DNA from 2 places in the Exiguobacterium sp. s138 genome. Region 1 is predicted to be linked to the other one. Evidence: a T-box and tRNA genes for the amino acid it is inferred to sense, from the RefSeq annotation. Region 1 holds a T-box; the other holds one or more tRNA genes.
What was found. A T-box is a leader RNA that pairs with one kind of tRNA and senses whether it is charged. The one in region 1 lies ahead of leuS (leucine--tRNA ligase), so its partner is inferred to be a tRNA-Leu.
Positions count from the first base shown of each region.

Region 2: it has a tRNA-Leu gene. The T-box ahead of leuS (leucine--tRNA ligase) is inferred to sense a tRNA for this amino acid. The anticodon was not compared.

Region 1 is NZ_JACSMW010000003.1:49,003-56,487, forward strand. Features, by position in the region: gene KNP91_RS07515 (BaiN/RdsA family NAD(P)/FAD-dependent oxidoreductase) at 1-496, shown strand, start outside; gene KNP91_RS07520 (hypothetical protein) at 529-1,509, opposite strand; gene leuS (leucine--tRNA ligase) at 1,639-4,044, opposite strand; T-box leader at 4,092-4,314, opposite strand; gene KNP91_RS07530 (HAD family hydrolase) at 4,354-4,998, opposite strand; gene KNP91_RS07535 (peptidoglycan bridge formation glycyltransferase FemA/FemB family protein) at 5,051-6,082, opposite strand; gene KNP91_RS07540 (MDR family MFS transporter) at 6,249-7,430, opposite strand.
Region 2 is NZ_JACSMW010000002.1:380,254-387,738, reverse strand. Features, by position in the region: gene KNP91_RS05835 (amino acid ABC transporter ATP-binding protein) at 1-632, opposite strand, end outside; gene KNP91_RS05830 (amino acid ABC transporter permease) at 629-1,273, opposite strand; gene KNP91_RS05825 (transporter substrate-binding domain-containing protein) at 1,310-2,074, opposite strand; tRNA gene KNP91_RS05820 (tRNA-Leu) at 2,268-2,351, opposite strand; gene KNP91_RS05815 (alpha/beta hydrolase) at 2,414-3,358, opposite strand; gene KNP91_RS05810 (hypothetical protein) at 3,381-3,722, opposite strand; gene KNP91_RS05805 (S66 family peptidase) at 3,743-4,759, opposite strand; gene KNP91_RS05800 (thioredoxin family protein) at 4,789-5,130, opposite strand; gene KNP91_RS05795 (DUF779 domain-containing protein) at 5,261-5,629, opposite strand; gene adh (aldehyde dehydrogenase) at 5,651-7,171, opposite strand; gene KNP91_RS05785 (TraR/DksA C4-type zinc finger protein) at 7,382-7,485, opposite strand, start outside.

The DNA of each region.
Region 1 (7,485 bases):
CACGATCAAAGAAAGAAAACGGTCCGGTGAGCGTGTTGTCCATCTTTCGATCGACTTGTTCCCGGAAGAATCGATCGGTGCCCTGACGGAACGGTTCCAAGCTGCCCTTGCCGCTAACCCGAAAAAAACGGTCCGCAATGCGTTAAAAGGATTTGTTCCGGAACGATTGCTCGATCTGTTATTTGCCCGGATTGGTTTTGGAGATGAAGTCTGTACGCAAATTAAAAAACAGGACTTCACTCAATTGCTGGCGACGCTCAAACGCTTCCCGCTTCAAGCAGTCGGAACACTCGACTTTGATAAAGCGTTCGTCACCGGCGGCGGTGTTTCGATCAAGGAAATCCAACCAAAAACGATGATGTCGAAAAAAGCAGACGGTCTCTTTTTCGCCGGCGAAATCCTCGACATCCACGGCTATACAGGCGGTTATAATATCACAGCCGCTTTCGTGACCGGACATTGCGCCGGCACGAATGCTGCACTGACCGCGTTATGACAAAAAGGCTAGTTCCACACGGAGCTAGCCTTTTAGTCGATTGGTGTAAACGAACGGCTCGAGAATTTATCTGTTTGGATCAAAGCAAACAACTCATTGTCCTGAACAAATATGCCTTCTGCCCCGTAGACTTTCGGGCTTGCCGACTCCCCTGTAATCGTCACATCTTTCGTGTCAATCGAATACAGGAATAATGCTTCCGAATCCAACGTGTAAATCCGCCCTTGCCGTTCAGCAAGACCAATCGGACGGAAATTTTCCGTGAAGGCTTTTTTCGCATCACTGCGCATACCGCCGGCCGTGTCAATCCGCTTTCGCTCTACAATCGTCAAATACGGCGGTTTTTGTTTTTTCTTTAAAGCGCGTTTTTCCTTTGCGGTCGCATCTTTATCGATTTTTATTTCATCTTGTTTCGTCGTGAAATACGTCAGTTCACTTCGCGCTAACGAACGAATGTGATTGATCGTGTAGAATTGTTTTTTCTTGGCATCGTAACCGAGTCCGTGGAAACTGTCGCGGATCGTCGTACCTGCCACCCGTTCCCGTTTGTCTTCTTTCCAGACGCCTTCTTCCCGTTTAACGGTCACGAGAATTTGATTGGACGTCAATAAGGCGACGGTCTCGCCGTCAACGAGCGTCATGCCGTCAAGTCCCGATAACATCAATTTGCCTTCATCCTCGATTTGGAATGACGCATTGATTCGTTCGCCGGTCCCGCTGATTTCGAAAAAGTGATAATCTTCCGTTACGACAAGATAGGAACCGATCGAATCATCGTACAACATCTGTTGGACGTTTTTGATCAACGGTTCTTCCGGATTCGGAATGGAAGACGGTGTTTTCGCCGGTACTTGTTTGACTGCTGCTTGGTGTTTCGATTGTGTCTCAATTTTGGCAAACGTCTCTTTGATTTGTGCGACGGTCTCAGGTCTCGAAAAGACGAGCGACACACAAAGGATCAGACCGGAGACGACGGCAAAAATCGTTGTATAGACTATATAAGTTCGTTTCATTTACACAAATCGCCTTTCTGTCTCGGTTTCTGATTCAGTTTAGCAGAAGGCGCCCTAAAAAAAAAGCGGACTTGCGACGGAGATAAACGAAAACCCCTCAATCTGACGAATCAGATGAGGGGTTTTGCCTTAGTTCGCTACGATATTGATCAGTTTTTTCGGAACGACGATGACTTTTCGAACCGTTTTATCGCCAATCCACTCTTGTGTTTTTTCATCGGCAAATGCAAGGGCTTCAATTTCTTCTTTTGTTGCCTCCATGCTGATGACGAGCTTCGAACGGACTTTACCGTTGACTTGAATGACGAATTCCATTGTATCGCTGACGAGTTTCGTTTCGTCAAATGTCGGCCATGCCGCATATGTCAATGTATCCTCAAAACCAAGCTGTTCCCATAACTCTTCCCCAAGGTGCGGTGCGACCGGGGTCAGCAATTGAATGAATCCGCGAAGGAAGTGACGCGGTAAGACCGGTTGTTTATTAGCCTCGTTGACGAAGACCATCAACTGCGAAATTCCGGTGTTGAACTGAATGTTCGTGAAGTCTTCCGTTACTTTTTTAACCGTCTGATGGTAGACACGTTCAAAGTCTGCATCGACTGTCGTCACGTCCTGAATGTCCGCCGTCCGTTCGAACAGACGCCAGACTCGGTCAAGGAAACGACGTGCCCCGTCAAGACCGTTCTCCGACCACGACACCGAAGCATCAAGCGGTCCCATGAACATTTCGTACAAGCGGAGTGTATCTGCACCGTGCGATTTGACGATTTCATCCGGATTGATGACGTTTCCGCGTGATTTCGACATTTTTTCATTGTTTTCTCCAAGAATCATCCCTTGGTTATACAACTTTTGGAATGGTTCTTTCGTCGGTACGACACCGATATCATACAAGACTTTATGCCAGAAGCGGGCATACAGTAAATGAAGCACGGCATGCTCGGCTCCTCCGATATAAATATCGACCGGAAGCCAGTATTTTAGTTTTTCCGGATCGGCAATCGCCTCTTCATTATGCGGATCAATGAAGCGGAGGTAGTACCAGCAGCTGCCGCCCCATTGTGGCATCGTATTCGTCTCGCGGCGTCCTTTAAGTCCCGTGACCGGATCCGTGTAATCGAGCCAGTCTTCTGCAAGGGCGAGTGGTGATTCACCTGTGCCGGACGGCTTGATTTCCGGAATCATCGGCAATTCAAGTGGAAGTTCCGATTTATCGAGTGTCTTCATCGTTCCGTCTTCCATGTGGACGACCGGAATCGGTTCACCCCAGTAGCGCTGACGGCTGAATAACCAGTCACGCAATCGGAACGTGATTTTTTTGCGTCCGACTTGATTCGTCTCCAGTTCAGCGATGATCGTTTCAATCGCCTCCTGTTTTGACAATCCGTCGAGCATTTGTGAATTGACGTGTTCGCCTTCATCCGTATACGCTGCTTCGTCAACGTTACCGCCTTTGACGACTTCGATGATCGGAAGGTCAAACTGTTTCGCAAATTCATGATCACGCTCATCGTGTGCCGGAACGGCCATGATCGCGCCTGTTCCGTATGTCGCGAGGACATAATCGGCGATCCAGATTGGCAGACGTTCGCCGGAAATCGGGTTGACGGCAAAAGCTCCCGTGAAGACGCCTGTTTTTTCTTTCGCAAGATCCGTCCGTTCCAAATCTGACTTCGTCTGGACAGACGCGATGTATGCTTTAACCGCTTCTTCGTGATCCTCTGTTGTGATATCCGTGACAAATGGATGCTCCGGTGCCAGAACGAGATACGTTGCGCCGAAGACGGTATCCGGACGTGTCGTGAAGACCGTCACTTGTTTTTTATGACCGTCGATCGTAAAGTCGATTTCCGCACCTTCCGATTTTCCGATCCAGTTCCGTTGCATTTCCTTGACGGATTCCGGCCAGTCGAGTTCATCCAAATCTTCGAGCAAACGGTCCGCGTACTCGGTAATTTTTAAAACCCACTGCCGCATCGGGACGCGGACAACCGGATGATTACCACGCTCGGACAGCCCGTCGATGACTTCCTCGTTCGCAAGCACCGTTCCAAGAGCCGGGCACCAGTTAACGGCGACTTCGTCAACGAAAGCGAGTCCCTGTTCATACAATTTCGTAAAAATCCACTGTGTCCATTTGTAATATTTCGGATCCGTCGTATTGATTTCACGATCCCAGTCGTACGAGAATCCCAAGTCTTTTAACTGACGTTTAAAGGTTTCGATGTTTTGGGCAGTGAACTCCCGCGGGTCATTTCCTGTATCAAGCGCATACTGCTCCGCCGGAAGTCCAAACGCATCCCATCCCATCGGGTGAAGGACGTTGTATCCTTGCATCCGTTTCATCCGGGCCAAGATATCGGTTGCCGTGTATCCTTCCGGGTGACCGACATGAAGTCCTGCTCCCGATGGATAAGGAAACATGTCTAACGCATAAAAGCCTTCTTTTTCCGGATCTTCTGTTGTGACGAACGCATTGTCCTGTTCCCAACGCGCTTGCCATTTCGGTTCGATTTCACGATGATTGTACGGCATCTTTATTCCTCCTCTGAATATACAAAAAACCGGTCTCCGCCCCTAGGAATAGGGACGAAAGACCGGTTTGTCTCCCGCGGTACCACCCACGTTGTCTGCTGAAGCAGACCACTTGATTCACAGATAACGGTGTGAAGGACCGGAGTTCGCTACTTGGTTTCACGAATCATGCTCCCTGACGAGTTCACGGACGATTCCGACTGGTTTGCACCGACCACCAGCTCTCTAAAACGGAATGACTCCCTTACTACTTCAGTTCGTCGCAATGGACTATCTATGTGTAAGTGTAAGCCGAACCTTCCCTTACCGTCAACGGTTGCGTAAAATTTCTCCAATCGCGGCGTGCGATGATACGGCATGATCCGCATGATGCAAGACTTGTGCCGGCATCCGATCGTCGAGCAGGGCAATGACTTCCATGCCCGCTTTTTTGGCACCAATCATCCCGTTTGCGGCGTCTTCAATGACGATACAGGCCTCGGGTGACTGATTGATCCGCTCTGCCGCCAGACAAAAAATCGCCGGATCCGGTTTGGAACGCGGGACTTCAAATCCGCTCGTATAAGCATCGACCGTCAATTCATAATGCGTAATGACACGTTTAATTTTTTCAAGTGAACTCGAGGACGCAATCGCAATCCGGTATCCTTCCGTCCGGGCCAGTTCCATCAGTTCTTTTACGCCGTCCTTCAAACCGCAGGTCTCCGGCTTCGCATGCTGTTGGAATAATTCGTGTTCGAGTGCCAGCAATGCTTCCGTCGAGTGCGGTAACGCGTGTTGTGTGATCAGTTCCTCCCACATCTCATCCCCGGTTTTCCCCATGAATGTCGCATACTGCGTCAAATCCAGCGGAATCGATAACGTGTTGAACATCTGTTGATGGACTTTAAAATATTGAATTTCACTATCGAGGATGACCCCATCCATATCAAAAATCAAACCTGTTTTTTTCATGATTTCCCCTCCTGTTATCAGCCTACCAAAAAACCTGATCATCTGCAGATGATCAGGTGGCTAAAACCGTCTCCTGATAACGGTATTCCGGGAAATAGTTGGCTGCTTCGTCGCTTCCGTACCGTTGACACAATTGTTCATAGACATGGGGAAGAAGAATCGTCTTTCCTTGGTGGTATTCAAACATACGGTAACCTGTATAGCGACATTTGCTTTCAAACAGACTGTCCCGTTCCTTATAGCCGCCACCGAGGTGCTGCTCGACCATGCCGGCTGACTTGGAATGTAAAATCGCCTCATACTCCAGGCGCTGATTCGGAAAAAGTTTATGTTCATCACGTTGACAGCCGATCAGATGTCCGTGTGCATACTCGTTCCCGAGCAGGACGAAATATCCACCGACCGCTTCTCCCTGCCACTCCGCAATCAGCAATAACGGTTCACACAGTTCTGTCGGTTGAAACAACTGTTCAAAATATTCGGTCGTGAAATAGTAATGGGACGAAGCATCCTTCCGGTCCATCGTTTGATAGTAAAGACGGATGAAGGTTGGCAGATCTTCTTTCGATCCTCTTCGGACCGTCAGCTCTGACGCCAAGGATTTCCGGATCATACTCCGGTTTTTTTTATGAAAGGTCTGCATGATTTCTTCTACAGAAGGCCGAAGATCGATGCTTGTCGTGTGGCGGATGAATTCCGTTTTAGTCCAATCTGCTACACGTTTATGGTTTTCCGTCAGCGGATTAAAACGAATCAATTCGGAAACAATTTTTTGACGCATCGCCCATTGTCGAAACGAACGTTTGGCATCGGTCAGCTCTTCTGAAGTCAACTCACCAATGATTTCCGGACCTCCGTATCCGTAAGGCGTAATCAAATCAAAGTATTCGGTGTCAAAAATCCGCCGCTTCAAGAAGGGATAAAATAATTCACCTGATGCTCCTTGAAAATAAATCAGTCCGGCCGCTTCATCGGTCCGGGCATTCAAATGAACATATTCATAGCTATAAAAAATATCAAGTGATTTATTTTCCACAAGTGATGCCCACGTCAACTGATCTTCCACAAAAATACATCGCCTCATCTTTTTCCACCTCCGGCATATGACACGTCGAACATAACTATTTTCCTTTAATTTGGTTAATCAATTAATTTTTACCTTTTAATTCAATACCCATTTTACATGTTTAATATGCTTCTTCAACAAAAAAGACAGACAGCGGAATCAAGCGACCGCTTCTGTCCTTTTCTCATTTTACCGCCTTGTTTGGTATAGCCCGAACGAATGTGAATCCTGCCAGCAGGATCAATCCAATCAATGTCATGAACACGGCATTCATACCGGATAAATCATAAATCAGCCCTCCGACAGTCGGACTGATCATCCGCCCTGCCGAAGCGGCGATATTGACATACCCCTGAAACTCGCCTTCTTTCCCGATCGGAGCCAGGCGGGCTGCCATTGCCGGAACCGCCGGCCAAATGAACATCTCACCGATCGTCAAAATGACCATCGCTACTAAGAACATCTTGAATCCGCCGGCAAAAGGCACGATCGCGTAGGACAAAAGAAAAATGCCGGTTCCCGTCAGCAACTGACGTTTCAAGTCGTCACCAAACCAGCGCAGGACAGGTGTCAATAACGGTTGCGCAAATACGATCAGTGCACCGTTGATCGTCCATAAAATCGAGTATTCGGAAATTGTCACACCGAGGGATTTTGTATGCACGGAAAATGTTCCCTGCCATTGAACATACACAAACCACAAGAGCGCATAGCCGACCGAAACGTACAGCATCGTCCGGACTGAACTCTTCGAAAGCGGTTCCCGCACTTCCTCCCCTGCCGATACCGATTGACGTTTGACCGGATGCACGTGAATCCAGTTCAGTCCCACCAAGAGGACGACGGCAAACAATAAGTAAAGGATCAGATTGGCGATGAAGATGAACTGGATGTCGATTGCTGCAATTTGTCCGCTGATCGCGGTACCGAGTGCCACTCCGACGTTTTGGGCAACATAGATTGCATTAAATGCCCGTCTTCCACCTTCCGGCCAGATGACACCGGTCAAAGCATAGATCGTCGGGAATACCATTCCTCCGACGAATCCGATCAATCCCAACATTAGCACATATCCGGTGAAGGTCTGATGGAACAGCCAAAGACCAATCGAGGCAAGGACCAGCCCGATGACACTGATGACAAGCGTCCGTTTCCCGCCTAACCGGTCAAATGCTTTTCCGCCGATATAGTTTCCGACAATGGCGAGAGCCGAGTTGACGAATAAAGCCATTCCGGCTTTTGTCATCGACTCTCCTAAATAATCATGAATGTATAATGTATTAAACGGCCATAAAAAAGAAGATCCTGTCGTATTGATCGCCATCGCCAATACCAGAATCCAGACCGCGCGAGGTAATTTCGGCATGATAAGTATCCTCCAATGTAGTTTCCAACCTTGCCACTTTACGAAATTACGCTAC
Region 2 (7,485 bases), on a different contig from region 1:
ATAAAAAGAACCCGATCCCCGACTTCACGCGCAAATCCCATCTCGTGCGTGACGACAATCATCGTCATCCCTTCAAGTGCCAACTGTTTCATGACAGCAAGCACATCGCCGACCATTTCCGGGTCGAGCGCGGATGTCGGCTCGTCGAACAACATGATTTTCGGATTCATGGCCAGGGCACGGGCAATGGCAACCCGTTGTTTTTGACCGCCGGACAGTTCCCCCGGATAGTTATCGGCTTTCTCCCGCAATCCGACTTTATCCAACAATTCGAGCGCCCGCTGTTTCGCTTGCGTTTTGTCCGTTTTCCGGACTTTCATCGGTGCAAGTGTGACGTTCTCAAGCACGGTCTTGTGGGGAAACAAGTTGAAATGTTGAAACACCATTCCGACTTCTTCACGGACTTTATTGATATCGACTTTCGGATCTGTGATGTCATGGGTATCGACGATTACTGTACCGCCCGTGATATCTTCGAGCCGGTTCAAGCAACGGAGAAACGTACTTTTCCCCGATCCCGAAGGTCCAATGACACACACGACTTCTTTTTCTTCAATCTCGACCGAAATATCCTTTAAGACTTCGTTCGAACCAAATGATTTTTTTAATTGTTTGACTTCAATGATACTCATCGCAGTGTAAACCTCCGCTCCAAGAATTTCCCTAATAGTGAAAGGAGATAGATGACGACGAAGTACATCAGACCGACGACCGTCCAGACGATGAACGGTTCAAATGTCGTTGCTTGTTGCACTTGTCCCTGTTGCGTCAAATCCGCGATACCGATGATCGATAGCAACGACGTATCTTTTAAACTGATGATCGATTGGTTCGTAATCGTCGGCAGCATACGGCGGAAGGCTTGCGGTAAAACGATTTGTGTCATCGTTTGACGCCCCGTCATACCGAGAGAACGTGCCGCTTCTGTCTGCCCTTTATCAATCGATTGAATCCCGGCCCGGATGATCTCGGCGAAATAGGCTCCGGCATTGATGGCGACAGTGAGAATCCCGGCATACATCCGGTCCATCGACAGCCACTCAAGTGAATTGAGTCCAAAATAAATGAAGAACAATTGGACGATAAAGGGCGTTCCCCGGATGACATCGATGTAGACGATGGCAATCCCGTTTAAAATCTTAAGTGGTGATAAACGCATCAAGGCGACGATCAAGCCGATTAAAAATCCGACGATGACCGCGATGATAAAGATATAGAGGGTGATCTGTAACCCTTCTAGAAAAAACGGAAACGCCGTTTTTGCGACTTCCATCAGTGACTCAACTCCCTTGTCATTCGTTCAAATGGCTTATTTTAAATACGTATCGACGATTTTGTCGTACTCCCCGTTTTCTTTCAGGTTTGCGAGTCCTTTGTTGATTTTTTTCATCAACTCTTCGTTTTCACCTTTGAGGACGGCAATTCCGTAATTATCACCATTCAAACGGTCTCCGACAAGTTTCAGACCAAGGTTTTGCTGTTTGTTTGCATAGGAGATGACCGGATAATCTTCAATCAATGCGGCAGCATTTCCGTTTTTGACTTCCTGGAACATGGCCGGGCTGTCATTGAATTGAGTGACGGTGATTCCGAGTTTGTCTGCATTGTCAGTTGCATATTTTGCACCTGTTGTTCCCTTTTTAACCGCAACTTTCTTGCCTTTCAAATCATCGACTGATTTGATTTTGTTTTCATCTTCTTTGACGACCAGGATCAGCCCGGCTTTAAAGTACGGGTCTGAGAACGTAACAACCTTTTTCCGTTCCGGTGTGATACTCATTCCGGCAATCGCTACATCCAGTTGGTTCGCTTGAAGAGCGGGAATGATTCCGCTGAAATCCATCGCTTCAAACTTGATTTTAAATCCTTGATCTTTGGCAATCGCTTTGATGAGGTCGATATCGATTCCCTTGTATGTGTCCCCGTCTTTATATTCGAACGGCGGATACGTAACATCGATGCCAACCTTGTACGTCTTGTCTTTTGAGACCTCGTCCTGTGAACCGATACTACATGCGCTTAATACCACGAGACAGCTGAGCAATAAAAATAATACCGATAAATGCTTTTTCATGTTGTTACTCCTCTCTTGAAGACAAATGCCTTCTTTCATGTATTTTCCTCAAAAACTTTTCCTTAACACATATTTTATCAGAAAAATTCAAATTTTACGAACAAACTTGTTAAGAGCATGAATCAAAATTTTTCAAAATAAAAAAAATAGGAGCACCCTTCTGACGAAGAGTACTCCTATTTTCACTTTAAAATGCCGCCGAGAGGACTTGAACCTCCACGGTGTTGCCACCACTAGATTCTGAGTCTAGCGCGTCTACCAGTTCCGCCACGACGACTTCTATTTATGTTATTAGAATACTAAATAGTTTTTTTCGTGTCAACGGTTTCATGCATTTTTTTATACTTTTTCTGTCGGTTCGTCTAAAATCCGCCGGACGAATCGTTCCACGACCGTATCGTATGTGTCCGGATCCTCGAAATAAGCCATCGCGTGGGCTGCATTCGGAATGACCACCAATTCTTTTTCCGTCGGACAGGCTTGATACAATTCATAGACCATTGAAGTCGGAACAAATGTATCGGCTCCGCCGTGAATAAACAGAATCGGAACCGTCGCCCGCTGGACTTGCTTAATGGCCGAGGCTTCACTGAAAAAATAGCCCGCTTTTAATTTCGTCAAGATACTTGTCATCGTCAGGAACGGGAAATGCGGCAGACGATACATCCGCTTCATTTGATAGGCGAGAACGGCGTTGACCGACGTATACGCACAATCGGAAATGATGCCTTTGATTTGCGGCGGCAACAGTTCCCCACTGGTCATCAGAACGGTTGCTCCTCCCATCGAAACACCGTGCAAAAAGATTGCACTTTCTGGGCCAAGACGAGCTACCAGATATTCGGTCCACCGGAGACAATCTTCCCGGTCATGCCATCCGAAACCAATATAGTTCCCGTCACTTTTTCCGTGTCCACGGTTATCCGGCATCATGACGTGGAAACCGGCTTGGTGATACAGATACGCAAATCCGGCCAAATCCGTTCCGACACCGCCGTATCCATGCACTAAAATCACAATCCGATCCGATGGTACAAGCGGCGGCAAGTAATGCCCGCGTAACATTAATCCGTCATGCGCCTTGACTTCAATCAATTCCAGCGGCTGTTCTTTAATCCACGTCTGCCCCGGTTGCATCAGACGGACCATTTCGTCACTTAAATCACGGTTATTGGATAAAAAGGGTTTCGGATTGGTTGCGATCGCCATTTCATAAAAGTAATAACTCGCTGCAAGCATCCCGGAACCGATTACACCTAAACCGATTTTCGTTCGTGTTCGCATTGCTCCCACTCCTCATCTGCTCTTAAAGATCAATTTGTAGTTGTGCTGAGGACTCGGCATCCTCTTCTTGTAAAATTTGTTGCCGCAGACGATGTTCGTGTTGTGCCTTTCGGTAAGCAAATTCCTGAACCAATTCTTGTCCCGTGAACCCTTCTTCGACGATGTCCGACAGCAAATCCGTTTCCGTCGTGACGATTTCCTGTGGGTTCCGAATAATCAGCACTTGACCGACCTGTGCTAACATCAGTTCATCTTTTACCTGTAACGCATCATAAAACGGTTCAGGCAGGGTCATCCGCCGTGTTTCCGGATTGATGTGCACCCGCTTGTACGCTGCTAACGATTGAAACTTCCGACTCGCCATATCTGTCCTCCTCTTCTAGATTACTGAAATGTCATGTCTAATCTAGAGTCTTTTCCTTGAATCATGATAGTTGCTGATGCTCCGTTGACGAGTGTCATTTGCGGCGGTTGGTGACCGATATCGAGATCGTAAAACACCGGAATGTCCAGCAGTTCATTAAACGTCTCATACACGTCGAGGATGGTATACTCCTCAACTGTCCGCCCGCCGGCTGTTCGTCCGAACACGATGCCCGATGCCCGCTCGAACCACCCCGCGAGATACATCTGCATCAGCGAACGGTGAACGTCGGTGGCACTCGCTTCCGATACTTCAAAGTACCAAAGAATCGGTTCTTCATTCAGCTGATCCGTCTGAAACGTGACCACATCTCCGTACGGTGTTCCGATGAGATGACGAATCGTTTCAAGACATCCGCCAAGCAACCGGCCGGATACCTGTTTTTGGGCCGGATCGATTGTTTTCCACTCTGTTGCCGCGTCGAGGTGGTACATATAACGTTCGGGCCGTTCCGCATGATTCCAATTCGTCTGATACAAATCAGATGTCCACTGCGTCACGGTTGCTCCGGCAGGCGTCGCGAGAACTCGTCGCCAAGCTGTCGTCGTTTCATCCCATTCTTCACTGCGCATGTCGACGAAGTTTGGTCCGTGCGCCGTCGCAATGCCGGTCTTGAGCGTAATCGCAAACAGTAATGTACTGATATCCGAATACCCGAGCAACCACTTTGCCGGAATTCGTTCAAAATCCAGGAATGGTAACACATCAATCGCCCGTTCCCCTCCAAATGGTGGAATGATTGCATCAATTTCCGGATTTTGCAGCATTGCATTCAGCTCGTCCGCCCGCGTTTGAACCGGCGCACTTGCCGCCTGCTGTTGTGTCCAAACGGTTTGTCCGACTTGAACAGTCATTTGCCGATCCCGTAATCGATTCGTCGCCTCTTCAATCATCGGATGCAGTTCTTCCGATAATCCGGAAGACGGAGCCGTCACACCGATTGTTTGTCCGGTCCAACCTAAATAAGGATAACGCATGTCTGTTTCCTCCTGACGATGTGATATTGTTAATCGAGTGATGCCACCAATCGGCTGAGCTGTTCGACTTTTTTAGTAAACGGTTCAATGGGAACGATTCGTACTTCCCGGTGAATTTCTTTCCCGTTCGCAAAAAACAGCAAAGCCGGAGCAGTAAACACGGAAAATTCTCCGGCAATTTCCGGGACGCTTCCTAAATCGACATGTCCCGACCGAAATTCGGGATGACTTGCTAATATCGGCTCAATCTGCGGAAACAACGAAGCGCAGACACCGCAGCCCGGACTAGAAACATAAATAAAACTCGCCCGCTGCACGAGATAAAAATCCCTTACGGCTTCAATGGACGTCAACTCTTGAAAAGTCGCCATGTTTCGTCCTCCTCTTTTTGTAAAATATCTTTTAATTATAACGTGATGCCACAAAAAAAACACCTTCCACCCGGTGTATCTAAGTCACAAGCACTTAAATACTCGGGCGAGGTATCTTCTTTTGATTGTTCTATGGTTTGGCAGTAGCTGCGAGCTCCGCATATTCTTCAGACGTAAAAGCACGAGAACGTGTTAAAAACCGTTTCCCCTCGACGCCTTCCAAGGAAAACATTCCGCCTCGACCATCAACGACATCAATGATCAGTTGCGTATGTTTCCAGTAGGCGTATTGATCCTCATGAATATAAAACGGACAGCCGCCGATTGTACCGATCAATAAATCTTGATCGCCTAAAAATAAATCGCCTTCCGCAAAACACATCGGGGAACTTCCGTCACAGCATCCACCTGATTGATGAAACATTAACGGTCCGTGTTTTGCTTTTAGCAGTTCAATCAATTCCAAGCCGGCATCGGTCGCAAGTACACGTTCAACCATGTCGCCACATCCTTTCTTCGATTAGAAGAAACCAAGTTTATCCGGGCTGTAGCTGACGAGAAGATTTTTTGTCCGCTGGTAATGGTTGAGCATCATTTTATGATTTTCACGGCCGATTCCCGACATTTTGTAACCGCCGAACGCAGCATGGGCCGGATATTGGTGGTAACAGTTTGTCCAGACGCGTCCTGCTTCAATCGCGCGTCCGAAGCGGTATGCCCGATTCATGTCACGCGTCCAGACACCGGCACCTAAGCCGTACAGCGTGTCATTGGCAATTTGCAGTGCTTCTTCTTCTGTTTTAAATGTCGTGACGGACAGGACTGGCCCAAAAATCTCTTCTTGGAAAATCCGCATCTTGTTGTTTCCTTTAAAAATCGTTGGTTGAATGTAATAACCACCCGCGAGGTCACCGTCAAGATGGTTCCGTTCGCCACCAATCAGACACTCCGCCCCTTCCGATTTTCCGATTTCGAGATACGACAAAATTTTCTCCATTTGTTCACTCGATGCTTGAGCACCCATCATGACATCAGCATCTAGCGGATTACCGAGTTTGATCGCTTTGACACGTTCGAGGACCCGTTCCATGAATGGCTCGTAGATGGATTCTTCAATCAAGGCACGTGATGGACACGTACAGACTTCCCCTTGGTTCAAGGCAAACATCAATAATCCTTCGATTGCTTTATCGAAAAAGGCATCATCGGCATCCATGATATCAGCAAAGAAGATGTTTGGTGATTTCCCGCCGAGCTCGAGTGTAACCGGAATGATGTTTTGCGACGCATACTGCATGATGAGTCGTCCCGTCGTTGTTTCACCCGTAAATGCGATTTTCGCAATCCGCTTGCTTGAGGCGAGCGGTTTTCCGGCTTCCAGTCCGAAACCGTTGACGATATTCAGGACACCAGGAGGTAATAAGTCTTCAATCAGTTCCGTCATCAGTAAAATACTTGCCGGTGTTTGTTCCGCCGGTTTCAAGACGACACAGTTTCCTGCCGCGAGTGCCGGTGCGAGTTTCCAGACAGCCATTAAAATCGGGAAGTTCCACGGGATGATCTGACCGACGACTCCAAGTGGCTCATGGAAATGATAAGCGACTGTATCGTTGTCGAGTTCCCCGATTGAACCTTCTTGGGCCCGGATGACACCTGCAAAGTACCGGAAGTGATCGATGGCAAGCGGAAGATCGGCATTCAGTGTCTCACGGACCGCCTTCCCGTTTTCGAGCGTTTCCGCATAGGCAAGCATCTCAAGATTTTCTTCCATCCGATTCGCAATTTTATTTAAGATGTTTGACCGCTCTGCGACTGACGTCTTGCCCCAGGCATCTTTTGCCGCATGTGCCGCGTCAAGGGCGAGTTCAATATCTTCTTTCCCTGAACGGGCGACTTGACATAATACTTTCCCAGTAATCGGCGTCACGTTATCAAAATATTCTCCACCGACCGGTGCCGTCCATTTTCCGTTAATGAAATTTTCATAACGATCCTTGTATTGTACCTTTGACCCTTGCGTGTTTGGAATCTCATAACTCATCTGATTGTTCCTCCCTCAAATAAAATGGTCAACCGACGAGAAGGTATCTCATGTATGCGCTTTCATTTTACCCCTATCGAAATGTCTTCTCGTTTCTATCGTACCAAATGTTTTATAAAAGTCAAAATTTTCCGATATTTTTTTTACGATTTTTTTCACAAAAAAAACACGTCATCTCCAAAAAATGGATTGACGTGTGGATTGGTCGAATTAGCGTGTCGGATCGATGCCGTCTTCTTTATCTGAAGGTGTATCCGAGTTCCCGAACTCACCGACTTTACTGAATCCGTCAGTTGCCCCGTCGATGTCTTTAC